Regions from separate parts of the Bariatricus sp. SGI.161 genome, predicted to be linked through region 2. Evidence: a T-box and tRNA genes for the amino acid it is inferred to sense, from the RefSeq annotation. Region 2 holds a T-box; the other holds one or more tRNA genes.

Region 1 (7,735 bases), on a different contig from region 2:
TCCCCCCAGGCTCGTTAGAACCACAAAAATTGAATAAGGTGGTACTTAGTTGGACATCAATAGTTCGATAAGTAATATATATGGTGGGTATGGTGCAGTTGGTTAGCGCGCCAGATTGTGGTTCTGGATATCAAGGGTTCGAGTCCCTTTACCCACCTTTTTTCTTTTTATTGGGCTATCGCCAAGCGGTAAGGCACAGGACTTTGACTCCTGCATTCGTTGGTTCGAATCCAACTAGCCCAGTTATTATGGGCGTGTAGCTCAGGTGGTAGAGCACTTGACTTTTAATCAAGTTGTCCGGGGTTCGAATCCCCGCACGCTCACTAAAAAAGGGATCAGAATGCTGGTCCCTTTTGATATCATTTATATGGATTATGCGGATGTGGCGGAACTGGCAGACGCGCTAGACTTAGGATCTAGTGGGAGACCGTGCAGGTTCGATTCCTGTCATCCGCAGTGAAAGTCTCAGCCTTTCGATTTCAGGGGGTTGGGGCTTTTTTTGTCCATATAGACATCTTTTTACAGGGAAAGTATTGACCTTCAAGGAACTTGATACTTTACAATTGCTATAAGAAATAAAGAAAGAGGAGGGATCGATATGAAATATGATAAAGAAATAGATGAGATTAGAAAGGCTATAGTGGAAGAAATAGACTTAGAATTTTATGATAGAAAAGATAGTGTCAATCAATTCTGCGTTTCGATAATTTCTGGCAATCCTGTTCCGGAAGATCATTTATTACTGGTTAGTTTTGACAAAAGAACCCTGGGCATACCTCCAATGTCAGGAACTTTCCGGTCAACAGGAGTAAGCCAGGAATATTATGGGAAAGTAACGGTTTATTATTGTAAGAAGAAGAGGGGATTATTTGGAAAAGAAACGATGAAAGTAGATAATTTCTATAAGAAGATATATAGTAAAGAAGATTGGAATTCTCATATAGAGAAAATACATTTGGCAGATATTGTGTGGAAATAAATTGTTTCAGGAAATATATTGACCTTCAGGGAACTTGATACCCTACAATCGCATCATATAAGAACGAAAGGAAGGGATTCGTATGAAGATTAAGGAAGTAGAACAAAGGGTGGGGATTACCAGAGCGAACATCCGTTATTATGAAGAGGAAGGCCTTTTGAATCCAGTCAGAAATCGGGAGAACAATTACCGTGAATATTCAGAAGAGGATGTAAAGAATCTGGAACGAATCAAAGTCTTGAGGGCGCTGGGAATTCCGATATCGGATGTTAAGATGTTGAATGCAGGGGCTCTTTCGCTGGATGAGGTTATGGAGAAGCGCCTGGAGCGGATCAGTGAGGAAGAGAAGAATCTGCGTGAGATTGAAAAGGTGTGCAGAACAATCCGACAGCTGGATATTTCCTTTGAAGAAGTGGATGAACAGATATTGGGGGAGGAAAAGGATATCTGGGAAGAGCAGTTTGAGAAGATCTGGAAAGAAGATATTACCAAGGAGATACTGACGCTGGGACAGTTGAACAAGAATCTGACATGGATGCTTGTGTGGGGATATTTCATGAATGCAGTTAGTGCACTGTTATTGGGGGATTTCTTTTTGAGATATGAAGGAATGTCATGGAGTAAGAGAATTGCAGTGGTAAAAAGTAATCCGGGAGAGATCCTGAATCGCCAGACCTTGTTCTTTGACCAGTGGAAATGGCTGATTCTGGCGGTAATTGTCTGTTTGATATGCTATATTGGTATGTATTTTACCGCAAATGTCAAAGCCCTGACGGTATTCTTCCACTTGGAGGCTTTGGTTCTGACGCCGTTTATTGCGGGAATATCATTGGCTGTTCGTAGCGTGTTTAGTACAGAAAAAGTGAAGAATCAGACCATAAGTGGAATGCATCTTGCGATTTTCTGGCTGGCGATGATGCTATATGTACTTCTGATCTTTCTGTTATCAGGGAAAAAGCAAGAATTTTTCTCAAAAGCAAGATATGTTCTGGGTATGGCCTTTGTGTATGCAATCATCCTGACTGTGTTGGCAGGAATTCTAAGTGACCTGTGGATACCGGCAGCGGTGATGTCATTTATATTTACGATATATATTGGACTTAGCTGGTTCCATGTAATCGGAGATGCTCCGAAGAGCGGAGGAAGCCGGTATTATGCAATCGTAAGTGCAACGAAGATGATGAATATCGCCGGTGCAGCATTTACAATGCAGGGCAAGTCAAGAGGAACAACGATCTTAAGATAATCAGAGAATCTGGATAAAAGAGCTCGCGTGCGGGCTCTTTTTATTAAGGCTATTTTATGTGTGTCCGGAAAACCATATGTTGCAACAAAAGAAAAAACCGATTATAATGTGAAGTATGTGTATATTAATAATAGGAGAATATATTGGAAAATACAGTTGGAAAAGGAGCGTAAGCAGATATGCTTGAAGTAAAAAATCTGACATTCAAGGTGAATGAAAATGGAATAGAGAGAAGCATCGTCAAGGGGATCAGTTTTGATGTTAAAGATGGTGAGATGCTTGTCATTACTGGACCGAATGGTGGTGGAAAATCAACACTTGCCAAGGTGTTGATGGGAATTGAACAGGCAGATGAAGGCCAGATCATACTGGACGGAGAGGATATCACTTCTTATGATATTAATCATCGCGCCAATGCGGGAATCGGTTTCGCATTCCAGCAGCCGCCAAGATTCAAGGGTATGACGGTGGATAAGTTATTGTCTCTGGCGGCAGGACATAAACTGGCAGAGCCGGAATGCTGTGCATTGCTAAGTAGTGTCGGGCTGTGTGCGCAGGAATATCTGAAAAGAGAAGTAGATGCAACTCTTTCCGGCGGAGAGATGAAGCGCCTGGAGATTGCGACTGTGCTTGCAAAGCAGCATAAGTTATGTATTTTTGATGAGCCGGAGGCAGGGATTGATCTCTGGAGTTTCTCCATGTTGATCCAGCAGTTTGAAAAGATACACAGTAAAAAGGAAGAAAGCCTGATCCTTATCTCTCATCAGGAGCGTATTATCCAGATGGCAGACCGGATTATGGTAATTGAGGATGGCAATATTGGCGCAATCGGACCAAAAGATGAGATTCTTCCGACATTGTTGGATAAGGGTGACAGCTGCGCCTGCATGAACTGCTAAGAGAGAGGAGTGTTAGAGATGGCCACATTAGATGAGATTACAAAAAAGATATTAGAGCAGATCGATGGATCTGGTTTCCAGCAAAAAGGAGCTTTTAATCTGCGCCATAATGGAGTTGCTCTTTGTCACGGAGACAGCGAGCATATTAAGATTAAGAAAAAGGAAGAAAAGTCAGGAATTGACATCTATATTGACGGAGAGACTAGAGGAGAGCAGGTACATATCCCAGTCGTGGTAGATGCTTCCGGTATGACAGATGTAGTATATAATGATTTCTATGTTGCAGAAGGTGCGGATGTAACGATTGTAGCCGGCTGCGGAATTCACAACAGTGGCTGTAACGAAAGCCGTCATGATGGAATCCACTCTTTCCATGTGGGAAAGGGTGCGAATGTCCGTTATGAGGAGAAGCATTATGGGGAAGGGGAAGGCACAGGTGCCAGAGTGCTGAATCCAGTCACAAAGATTTATCTGGAAGAGGATGCTGTATTTACACTGGATACAGCACAGATTAAAGGTGTAGATTCTACAGTTCGTGAGACGGATGTTGAGATGGGAGCAAATTCCAAGTTATATGTGATTGAAAAATTAATGACGCATGACAGTCAGACTGCAGAATCCAATATGGAAGTGCAGATGAATGGTGAGGGAAGCTCCGCGCAGATTATCTCCAGATCTGTTGCAAAAGGCGAGTCGAAGCAGGTATTTCACCCGAAGGCGGTAGGGAATGCCAAGTGCCATGCTCATGTACAGTGTGATTCCATCATCATGGATCATGCAGAAGTAAGCTCCATTCCGGAGATCAATGCAAGACATCTGGATGCGGCAATTATCCATGAAGCGGCAATCGGAAGAATTAATGATGAACAACTTGTGAAACTGCGTACATTGGGTATGACGGAGGAGGAAGCAGAATCCATTATTATTGAAAATTTCCTGAATTAGGAGATGTGCAGAGAAAGGACATCAGATGAAGATTAAAAAAAGACTGAAAGTATGGAAAAAAGCAATGCATATGGAACTAAGAGAGCACAGAAGCTCATTTGTTGTGTATGTGGTTCTTCGTATGCTGGTAATATTGATGATGGTGCTTCAGATATTTAATAAGAATTATGAAAATGTATTCTTGTGTATTCTGACATTATTACTGCTTTTTGTCCCAAGCTTTATACAGATTAATCTGAAAATAGAACTGCCTACTGCATTGGAAATTACGATATTAATCTTTATATTTGCAGCAGAAATCCTTGGAGAGATCCAGGCTTATTATATCAGGTTTCCGTTCTGGGATACCGCGCTGCATACGATCAACGGATTCCTGGCAGCGGCAATTGGGTTCGCACTGGTAGATATCCTGAACCGAAGTAAAAAATTCTCAATACAATTATCGCCAGTGTTCGTGGCAATTGTAGCATTCTGCTTTTCCATGACGATCGGCGTGTTGTGGGAATTCTTTGAATGTAGTATGGATCTTTTCTTTGGATTGGACATGCAGAAAGATACGATTGTACATAGTATTCACTCTGTGATGTTGGATCCGGCGGGAGCAAACACCCCAGTTGAAATTGACAATATCACGGATGTGGTAGTCAATGGACAGAGTCTGGGTCTTGGCGGTTATCTGGATATCGGACTTCTGGATACTATGAAAGATCTGTTCGTTAACTTTATTGGCGCAGTTGTATTTTCCACGATTGGTTATTTTTATGTGAAGAATCGTGGAAAGGGCAGATTCGCGAAACGCTTCATCCCCCGGCTCAAGTCTCAGGATGCTGATTTCCTGAAGCAGGTAGAGACGGAAGACGAAGAGTATGAAAAAAATCGCTTATCGGATCAGGAATTTCCGAATCAGACAGCTGATAATGCCAGCGGCGCAAAGCGGAAGTAATGTTGTGTGTAAAGTACCATATACCGCAAGTGCGCCTTGCACTCCCTGGAGTGGATCCGGAGATGTCGGAACGAATCCGTGAAATAAGTAAGCCAGGTAAGAACCTGCGAAGATCAATACAAAAGAGAACAGGCCTCGTCCTGTATCCTGACAGCGGCCCTTGCGGCCGCTTTTTTTACTGCCAAATAACACCATCAGAAAAGTGATAACCTCAAAAAGCAGTAAGAATAACGCAATCCCCGCATAAGCGCCTAAGATATAATTTTTGTCTGTAATAGCATGGAAAATATCTCCGTAGGCACTGTAATTATTCCAGAAATTTACAGTCAGTGTATATGTGATTATCGCGATTAAAATTAAAGTTGCTCCGCGAAGCAAAAGATTAACGGCTTTATAGATTATTTTTCCACCGATTTTAACAGCTTTTCCTGCAGGGGAGAGCAGATTCGGTACTCTGCGGCGCATTTTGCGCTTCTTCTTATCTTCTTCAGAAGAGTTTTCCTCCTCATCTTCATATTCATCATAATCATAATTTTCTTCCAGATAGTCAATGTCATCATCGTCATCTAATTCTGAGAGATTCGACAGAACATCCCTGTAATCGTCATCTTCATCTTCAAAAAAGTTTAGGTCGGGGAAATCTTCCTGATATATGACTTCGAAATCATCATCAAAAAAATCCTCGGTATCTTTCCTTACTGTGTTGCCATTTATACTCATATACTCAAACCCTCCTTAAACGATTTCTTATTGTAGTATGTTTAGTCAAAAGTCTCAAGGGATATCACAAAAAGTTCACGAAGACATAAGGTTTTCTTTAGAATTGTAGAAAAGAAAAAAACCGAAAACAGTGAAGTTTTCGGTTTTTTTTATAAAAATAATAGATGCGGAGAAAGGGACTTGAACCCTCACAGGATTGCTCCCACTAGAACCTGAATCTAGCGCGTCTGCCATTCCGCCATCTCCGCTAACAAAAAATATTCTATCACATAAAACATCATTTGGCAAATACTTTTTGTGTTTTTTTGAAAAAAATTGGCAGAACTATTTTCGGACTTCAATTCCGTTGACTTCCAGGTGGTCATCGATTGCAATGACCAGGCACATCCGGCCATCAATCTCGCGGGTCTCTACCAGGTCGGAGCGCTCTGGATTGACTTTTACGATCACGTCGGGTGTCTCAATCTGGAAGGTCTTGACACTGGCGATGTTGGATGCGAGTAAGGTGTTCTTGTCACCGACCATCTCCTGGAATTCTTCGTCGAAGGATTCCAGCTTTTCTTCTGGAACACCGCTTCTGGTGAGCAGATTCTTAACATCTGGTTTGGACAGTTCCAGAGGATCTGGGTTTTCTTTGCTTTCTTCCAGCATCTCGTTGAGATTGTCGTGGATGTTGCGGACGACTTCATAATCGCATTCATCACCCAGTGTATCACTGATGATAGTCTGGAAGGTGGTCTTCTGATCGCCGGCGGTCAGAGGAATGGTGCTCCCCAGTACATTGCTGATCAGTTCTGGCTGGAGATCTTCTGGTTTCTTGGTATAATACAGGATATTATGTACATCACTGGCGCGGTCCTGGAAGGCCGGGAACAGGAAGCCCTTGACTGGGGCTTCTACGATCCAGTCACGGATGCGGTCTTCGATATTATTGGTCAATGCGTTGTAGGTAAGACCTGCTTTTGTGAGATTGACCGGACAGATGCTGCACAGAATATGTTCGTAGACTGTATCAGAGGCATCGAACATCTCGGAACCATCGGTGGATTTGCCGGGAACATCGTAGACTGCATGAATCAGAATGATGTAATAATTCTCAGCGTAGATATAATTTTCAATAATCTTATCATAGAATTCTTCTACCAGAAGGTCGTCTTCCAGCTTACTGTCGCGCAGCTTAAGAAGGAATTCCTGTGTACCTCCGCCCAGCTCCTGCTCCAGTGGGAATTCCATATTAATGAGATTTTTCCCAAGGGTTCCGGACAAGGTGTGTTTAAAAATATCAAAGTATTTGAAAGCTTCTTCTTCTGGAAGGGATAAGAATGCTTTTTTTAGTTCGACTTTTTTCTCTTTCTCATGGTCCACATAACAGCCGCAGATTCGCGTGATTGCGCAGTTTTCCGGGGTGAATTGCTTGCGGATTTCCAGTACTTCTTTCTTATTCATAAGTTACACTCTCCCTTATATTCAGACTGTACCCAATCTTAGCATATTCGAGGAAAATTTACAAGATTATGAGAGAAGGGAAAAAGGTCCTGCCAGGACTTCGCGAGCTACATAGAGGGAGAAGTCTGGTCTTGTGGCAAGTGTCCATTTTATAAGGGATATCTGCATGCCTTCTATTTCAATACAGGTGATACAGCGTGGGTGGACACAGCTTCCGGTATTGTAGTAGGAACTGTCTTTCTGAAGCATTGGACGGTGAGTATGTCCGGTGATAAGGATACAGTTTCTTCGGAGCGCCCAGTCAGATAATGTATGCTCGATACGTTCTTTTTTTGTGTTGTTCTGGGCAACACTGGTAGGATCCAGGAAACCGACTTGTTCCAGTGGCTGCCAGACATACCGGACAAGGAAACGGGAGATGGGCCAGAGCACACTATTGAAGAAGTCTGCCTGATGACCGTGAGTCAGATAAAGATCTTTTCCGCCCTGAGTATGCTTTAGGATAAGGCCGGAATAGAACGTAATGCCTGGAAATAATTCTTCTTCCTGACAGGTGC
Region 2 (7,735 bases):
GGTTTGGCGATATGGTGAGTACCGCCAGCATGCTGGTCATTGGTATGGTCATTGGAGATGTGAATCTTCTGTGGGTGTTCAGACAAAAACGTCCTTATCTGATCTGTCTGCTGCGGTTGATTGTATTTCCGTTGATTGCAACAGTGTCCTTTGCATTCCTGGGTCACCTGGGCTTACATAATGATGCAGAATATATCTTTATGGTTGTATTACTTGCTACAGCGGCACCTTCGGCAGCTATGGTAACTCAGCTTGCCCAGATATATAATAAAGATGCGCAATATGCCAGCGTAATTAATGTAATGTCTGTCATTTTCTGTATCATTACCATGCCTTTGATCACGTTATTGTATGAATTCCTGTTTTATATATAAAGAACTGAACTGATTGACGGAACGATAAGTGGAGGAAAGATGAAATCCTCCACTTTTTATTATGCATTCTTTTGCGAGCCTTCTAAAATCATATGCTGTAACGGTCTGCCTGGCGGGACGATCGGCAGTACATTCAATTCTTGTTCAATGATAAATTCAATGATTGTTGGTGCTTTCTGGTTTTGCTTTGCTTCGGTGAGTGCATCTGCTATTTCCGATTCTTCTGTGACACGGATTCCTTTTGCACCATAGCTTTCTGCCAGACGTATAAAATCAGGAGTATATTCCGGACAGTTTTGGGTTGGTGTATTACAGATAGCGGCACAGCTTTTGCGGCGGCGAAGGCAGGTCTGCGAATAGTGTTTTTGGTAGAACATCTCCTGCCATTGCCTTACATTTCCCAGATAGCTGTTGTTGAAGATACAGATAATAATCGGCAGTTCATTTACAACAGCAGTAGCTAATTCCTGAATATTCATCTGTATACTTCCATCCCCGGATATTACGATCACATCTTTTTCAGGGTTTCCAATTTTGGCTCCAAGTGCTGCCGGGAAACCATACCCCATAGTTCCGAGACCGCCAGAAGTCAGAAGTTGTTTGTGCTCATTGAGATCAAGAAACTGAGTCGTCCATAATTGATGTTGTCCGACATCTGTTGCGATGATAGCATTTTTGAATATCTGGTTGATCTGACCGATAATCGACTCAGGTGTCATACCGTCGCCGGATATATGGATAGGGTGTGCTTTTTTCCATGTGTTGATTTGTTCTGTCCAACTTCTGATATTTAAAGGGCCGGCTTTCTCAAGTAATGAGCAGATTACATCTTTTGCGTCAGCAACGATAGAAAGATCTGCTTCAATATTTCTGGAAATGCAGATTGGATCTATGTCAACGCGGATGATTTTTGCATTTGGCGCGAATTCGTCTGTTTTTCCTGTAATGCGGTCGTTAAATCTTGCCCCGATAGAAAATAGTACATCGCACTGACTGATTGCAGAATTTGCAGCATAACTGCCGTGAATGCCTATATTTCCAATGTATAGTTCATGGTCGGATGGTATGGCACCTTTTCCCATGATGGTCGTGACAGCAGGGATGCCGGTCAGTTGGATTAGTTTTGTCATTTCTGTACCTGCATGAGCTATATTTACACCACCACCGATTAAGAAAACAGGCCTTTTGGAGTGATCTAGTATGTCTAAGGCTTTGATAATCTGAAGGGAAGGAATGGTGTTTTTGGGCTTGCAGTCCTGAGTATCTACTGTGCAAGGGTAATCATCGCTTCCCAATTCCTGTTGAATATCTTTTGGAATGTCAACTACCACGACTCCTGGTTTCCCGGTCTTGGCGATATAGAATGCTTTTTTTATAATTTCAGCCAGATTTTCTCTCCTTTTAACAGTAACTGCGTATTTGCTGATGCTTTTGGTAATATCAACAATATTTACTTCCTGAAAAGAGTCATTACCGATTAGTTTTGTCGGCACCTGTCCTGTAAAACATACCATTGGAACACTGTCATAATTGGCAGTCGCAATGCCGGTTACCAGATTGGCGGCACCTGGTCCGCTTGTTACAAGACAGACACCAACTTTTCCGGTAGAACGGGCATAACCATCAGCGGCATGAACTAATCCCTGTTCATGCCGCGGCAGGATGACTTTGATATCTGTTTCGCCATAAAGGGCATGAAACAGATCAATGGCCTGCCCTCCGGGATAGGCAAACAGTACGTCGACCTTTTCTTCCTTTAAAGCTTTAACAAATAATTTTGCACCAGATATTTTCATGCTTCAACCTCCTTTGTATGCATGTGCTTGCTTGCATAAAGATTAATATTTAAGGTACTGCCAGATAAATAAATATCCGATAGTACCTGATTCATTATATTTGCGGAATTCCCCGGCAAAACACTTCGACGCTTTGTTTAATAAAGGCTTTTTTCTCTATAGACGTCAACTTATCATCAAAGGATGCGCGTAAAAAAGTATATCCAAAAGTGGATGAAAAGATAGTGAGCGCCAGGCATTCAAAATCCAGATGTGGTAATTTCCCTTTTTCTTCCATTTTTTTAAAATAATCTACGAGAGAAGATAAGAACGCCTGTGGAACTTTCATAATTAATGAGGCTGTATCATCATAAAGCTGTGGTGCCCGTAATCCAATGGAAAGATTCACAAAATCGGGTGTCATCCTCTCCATATATGCATTCATGAACATTTCCAGATCATGCTGCAAGTCCCATGTGACATTCTGGAAGATCTCTGGAGTAATATTTCCGCGCCATTTCTCCTGGGCCACGCCATGTAAAACGATATCTTTTTTGCTTTTAAATTTACGGAACAGAGTGCATTCATTGACACCTGCAGTTTTTGCGATATCCTTGGTAGTTGTAGCTACATATCCCTTGTCCCGTATTAAAGACATCGTGGCGTCAATGATTTTCTGACTTGTCTCATCCATAGCATACCTCCATGCAAGTGCGTACTTTCATCTTAACACTTTTGTTGTTGAAATTCAAGAATGGATTATTGGTCAGTTTGTTCATCACAGATTCGAACTATATTCTTTGATTTTGTTCAGTACTCGTTGCTTTTCGTCTTCGTCTAGCGGTGTAGGACGATAATCATTGTAGCTGCTGGCGGAAGAAAGCGAACATGGAATGATATTGATGTTGTCGTCTTTTTCAACCCCATTTTCTGTAATGGTAAATGTCTGCTGAAAGATCATGGTATCTTTGTCTGTTGGATTGGAGTTCCCTCCGAAACAGAAATTTCCCAGGCTGTAAGCAATATATTTGTCTTTATACTTTTCGATACCCTGTAATACATGAGGGTGATGACCGATTACCAGATCGGCACCTTCGTCGATTGCCAGATGTGCTAATTGCTTCTGTGTATCGTTTGGCTGATATTCTCGTTCCATTCCCCAGTGGAAATTAATTATGATTAATTGTGCGCCTGCTTCTTTTAATGCAGCTATATTCTCTTTTACCTGCTGTTTCTTTTCCAGATGTTCTGCAAGTTCGTAGATACCGGTAACACCTACTTTGATTCCTTTGATATCCAGGATTTTAACGTGATCAAAACCAAAGCTTGCGACGCCTGCATCATCTAAAGCACTGATTGTATCAGTATAACTTTGATCTCCATAATCCATACTGTGGTTATTAGCCAGATTAGCGGCTTCTATAGAGCTGCCGGTAAGAATTCTGACGTAATCCTGGGAGCCTTTAAACGCATAAGTCTTGTCTGCGCGTTGATCGGAAGTGGTAAGGGTACCTTCCATATTTACAATTGACAGATCATCGGCTTCCAGTATGGATCGTACATTTTGGAAGAAATAATCGGGACCATAGGTATCGTAATATGCGGGAAGGCTGGTTGATTGTGCGAAGTTGACATCCGTTCCCAGTGTGCAGTCACCCATAGAACTTACGGTAATAGAAACCGGTGCTTCAGAGTCGGAAGGTTTTGTACTGTTAATAACCAGTTCCTGTACATCTACTTTAGATGTATCAATATTGTCAGAAGGTGGCGGTGTTTCTGCCTTTTCTTCTTTTTCTTCAGAATGAAAAGAACGCACTGTCAAAAACAGTAGAATACATAGAAAGAGAAAAAGAAGAATGCACAACATTATGCGAAGTCTTTTCATCTTCTGGCGTCTGGCTCTTTTCTTTTTTGCATCTTTGATACCACTCATCTTTTTGTACCATAAAGGGCAGTCCGGTTGGACTGCCCTCTCCTTTTGAAATCGTTATATTAGTTCAAAAATGTGCATCCTTCGGCATTAATTCCTGATAAATCAGATTTATCAGCACTAATACTTACATAGAATTCGATGCCACATTCCTTTGAAATCTTTTTCAGTCTTTCAATAAAATCAGGCATGCTGTCTAAAGAAATATCAGCATGTTTTAGAATACCATCAATAAATATACATTCGATATCGTGGTTAGAACTATACATGCCATATAAAAATCCAATGTATTCATCTGTATTGGTAATTGTCGGAAAATCATCCATACAAATTGTACGGATATCAAATGCAACACTTGCTGTATCTCTGTGAGTTTTCTTGATAAATACTACATTGCCGTTACATTCTTTTGCTTTTGCGTTAGCCTGTTCAATCATTTGTTGTGTTTTTCCGCTGCCTTTCGGACCTGTTAATAAATTTACCATGGGAAATCTCTCCTTTATGTATCATATTATACTGAACACCTCAGTACGATTTACTTATGTCTATTATACACTAAAGATGTAGAGGGAACAACCTTAAAATTATACATTTTCATGGAAAGATGCACAATGTTTTGTTTGTTGTATAATAGAAAGTAAAACAAGGGCTTGACTTATTTTAACATTCTTCATATAATAATTAGGCAAATAGTTAATATATTATAGAAACGTTGATGAGGAGTATTAAGAGCCTATCGTTTACAGAGAGCTGTCGGATGGTGCGAGACAGTAAGCGTAATCTCCCAACTCGCCTCGGAGTTCTTCTGTTGAATGATATGGCGGTTCGAAGCAGTCATAATAGTATAGGCAGGAGCGGGATTTCCCGTTACAGAAAAGAATGAGTGCATATGGAGTTTTACTTCCATATGAAGAAGAGTGGTACCACGGAAGCTAAGCCTTTTCGTCTCTTGAGAGATGTGAAGGCTTTTTTATTGTCAGGTTTGTGAAGAACCTCACCAAGTAAGTAAGGAGACAACCATGCTGCTAAGCTCGAAAGGACCTCGCTAAGCCAGCAGGTTGTATATTGCTTACTAGGTTCGTGAAGAACCTCACCAAGTAAGTAAGGAGACAACCATGCTGCTAAGCTCGAAAGGACCTCGCTAAGCCAGCAGGTTGTATATTGCTTACTAGGTTCGTGAAGAACCTCACCAAGTAATCAATATAGGAGGAATGGAAAGATGTCAAACGTACCTTATAATCATAAGGCAATTGAGAAAAAGTGGCGTGAAAGATGGGAAAAAGATCCTGTTAACGTCAAAGAAAATGCAGATGGAACAAAACGTGAGAAGTATTACTGTCTGGATATGTTCCCATATCCGTCAGGAAATGGGCTTCATGTTGGACATTGGAGAGGATATGTAATCTCTGATGTATGGAGCAGATATAAATTGCAGCAGGGTTACTATATCATTCATCCGATGGGATGGGACGCGTTCGGACTGCCTGCTGAGAACTATGCCATTAAGATGGGAGTACATCCGGCAATTTCTACCGCTGAGAATATTAAGAATATCAAGCGTCAGATCAATGAGATTGCAGCACTGTATGACTGGGATCGTGAAGTAAATACAACAGATCCTGACTTTTATAAATGGACGCAGTGGATCTTTGTAAAGATGTTTAAAGAAGGGCTTGCTTATGAGAAGGAATTTCCAATCAACTGGTGCCCGTCTTGTAAGACCGGTCTTGCCAATGAGGAAGTAGTAAATGGAAAATGTGAGCGCTGTGGAACTGAGGTTACGAAGAAGAATCTTCGTCAGTGGATGCTCCGTATTACTAAATATGCAGACAGACTGTTAAACGATCTGGATAAGCTTGACTGGCCGGAGAAGGTTAAGAAGATGCAGGCTGACTGGATCGGCAAGTCTTACGGTGCAGAAGTAGACTTCCCTGTTGAAGGAAGAGAAGAAAAGATTACGGTATATACAACAAGACCAGATACCTTGTATGGTGCAACCTTTATGGTTCTTGCTCCAGAGCATGAACTGGCTAAGAGCCTGGCTACGGATGAGACCAGAGAGGCTGTTGAGAAATACATCTACGATGCATCTATGAAGTCTAATGTAGATCGTATGCAGGATAAAGAGAAGACGGGTGTATTCACAGGTAGTTATGCAATCAATCCGTTAAACGGTGAGAAGACACCAATCTGGCTGTCTGATTATGTACTGGCCGATTATGGTACCGGTGCAATCATGTGTGTACCTGCACACGATGACCGTGACTTTGAATTCGCAACGAAATTTGGCATTCCGATTATTCAGGTTATTGCGAAAGATGGAAAAGAAATTGAAAATATGACAGAAGCTTATACCGAAGCGAACGGAACAATGATCAATTCCGGTGAGTGGAATGGTATGGAATCTGCAGTGCTGAAGAAAGAAGCACCACATATCATTGAGGAGCGCGGTATTGGACGTGCAACTGTAAATTATAAGCTGCGTGACTGGGTATTCTCTCGTCAGCGTTACTGGGGTGAGCCAATTCCGATCGTACATTGTCCAGATTGTGGCTGTGTACCAGTGCCGGAAGAAGAATTGCCACTTCGTCTGCCAGATGTAGAATCCTATGAGCCGACAGGAACCGGTGAGTCACCACTTGCAGGTATTGATGAGTGGGTGAATTGCACCTGTCCTCAGTGTGGCAAGCCTGCAAAACGTGAGACCAACACCATGCCTCAGTGGGCTGGATCTTCCTGGTATTTCTTACGTTATGTTGATAATCATAATGATAAAGAACTGGTATCCAGAGAAAAAGCAGATGAGATGCTTCCGGTAGATATGTATATCGGCGGTGTAGAACATGCGGTATTACACTTATTGTATTCTCGTTTCTATACCAAGTTCTTATACGATATCGGTGTGATTGATTTTGATGAGCCATTCCAGAAACTGTTCAATCAGGGTATGATCACTGGTAAGAATGGTATTAAGATGAGCAAATCAAAAGGAAATGTGGTATCTCCGGATGATCTTGTGAGAGATTACGGATGTGATTCTCTGAGAATGTACGAGCTGTTCGTAGGACCACCGGAGTTAGATGCAGAGTGGGATGACCGTGGAATTGACGGTGTAAACCGTTTCTTAAAACGTCTGTGGAATCTGGTAATGGACAGTAAAGAAGCAGATGTAAAAGCTACCAAAGAGATGATTAAGGAACGCCACAGACTGGTATATGATATTACCACTCGTCTGGAAAGCTTCAGCCTGAATACAGCAATCTCTGGTTTCATGGAGCATAACAATAAGCTGATTGAGATTGCCAAGAAAGAAGGCGGAATTGACAAGGAGACATTGTCTACCATGGCAGTTCTTCTGTCCCCATTTGCACCTCATATTGCAGAAGAGATCTGGGAACAGTTAGGACACGAAGGCAGTGTATTCAGTGCCGGATGGCCAACTTACGATGAAGAAGCTATGAAAGATGATGAGATAGAAGTTCCGGTGCAGATCAACGGTAAGACCAGAGCAGTCATCTCTGTGGCAGCAGATGTTTCCAAAGAAGATGCAATTGCAGCCGGAAAAGCAGCAGTGGCAGATAAGCTGACAGGAACCATTGTAAAAGAGATCTATGTTCCGAAGAAGATCATCAATATTGTACAGAAATAAATTGAAG

The links. The T-box of region 2 lies ahead of leuS (leucine--tRNA ligase). A T-box ahead of a tRNA ligase gene usually reads a tRNA of that ligase, here a tRNA-Leu.
Region 1: it has a tRNA-Leu gene. The T-box ahead of leuS (leucine--tRNA ligase) is inferred to sense a tRNA for this amino acid. The anticodon was not compared.

What each region holds. Positions count from the first base shown of each region.
Region 1 is NZ_JBNPLX010000002.1:80,126-87,860, forward strand. It holds tRNA gene ACQRBH_RS01750 (tRNA-Arg) at 1-14, shown strand, start outside; tRNA gene ACQRBH_RS01755 (tRNA-His) at 84-157, shown strand; tRNA gene ACQRBH_RS01760 (tRNA-Gln) at 172-243, shown strand; tRNA gene ACQRBH_RS01765 (tRNA-Lys) at 251-323, shown strand; tRNA gene ACQRBH_RS01770 (tRNA-Leu) at 377-456, shown strand; gene ACQRBH_RS01775 (hypothetical protein) at 599-979, shown strand; gene ACQRBH_RS01780 (MerR family transcriptional regulator) at 1,062-2,225, shown strand; gene ACQRBH_RS01785 (ABC transporter ATP-binding protein) at 2,405-3,124, shown strand; gene ACQRBH_RS01790 (SufB/SufD family protein) at 3,143-4,069, shown strand; gene ACQRBH_RS01795 (hypothetical protein) at 4,095-5,012, shown strand; gene ACQRBH_RS01800 (hypothetical protein) at 4,950-5,732, opposite strand; tRNA gene ACQRBH_RS01805 (tRNA-Leu) at 5,898-5,980, opposite strand; gene ACQRBH_RS01810 (DUF4317 domain-containing protein) at 6,057-7,178, opposite strand; gene ACQRBH_RS01815 (serine/threonine protein phosphatase) at 7,245-7,735, opposite strand, start outside.
Region 2 is NZ_JBNPLX010000011.1:108,713-116,447, forward strand. It holds gene ACQRBH_RS08620 (AEC family transporter) at 1-374, shown strand, start outside; gene ilvB (biosynthetic-type acetolactate synthase large subunit) at 434-2,170, opposite strand; gene ACQRBH_RS08630 (TetR/AcrR family transcriptional regulator) at 2,265-2,843, opposite strand; gene ACQRBH_RS08635 (CapA family protein) at 2,928-4,082, opposite strand; gene ACQRBH_RS08640 (hypothetical protein) at 4,142-4,564, opposite strand; T-box leader at 4,783-5,032, shown strand; gene leuS (leucine--tRNA ligase) at 5,299-7,728, shown strand.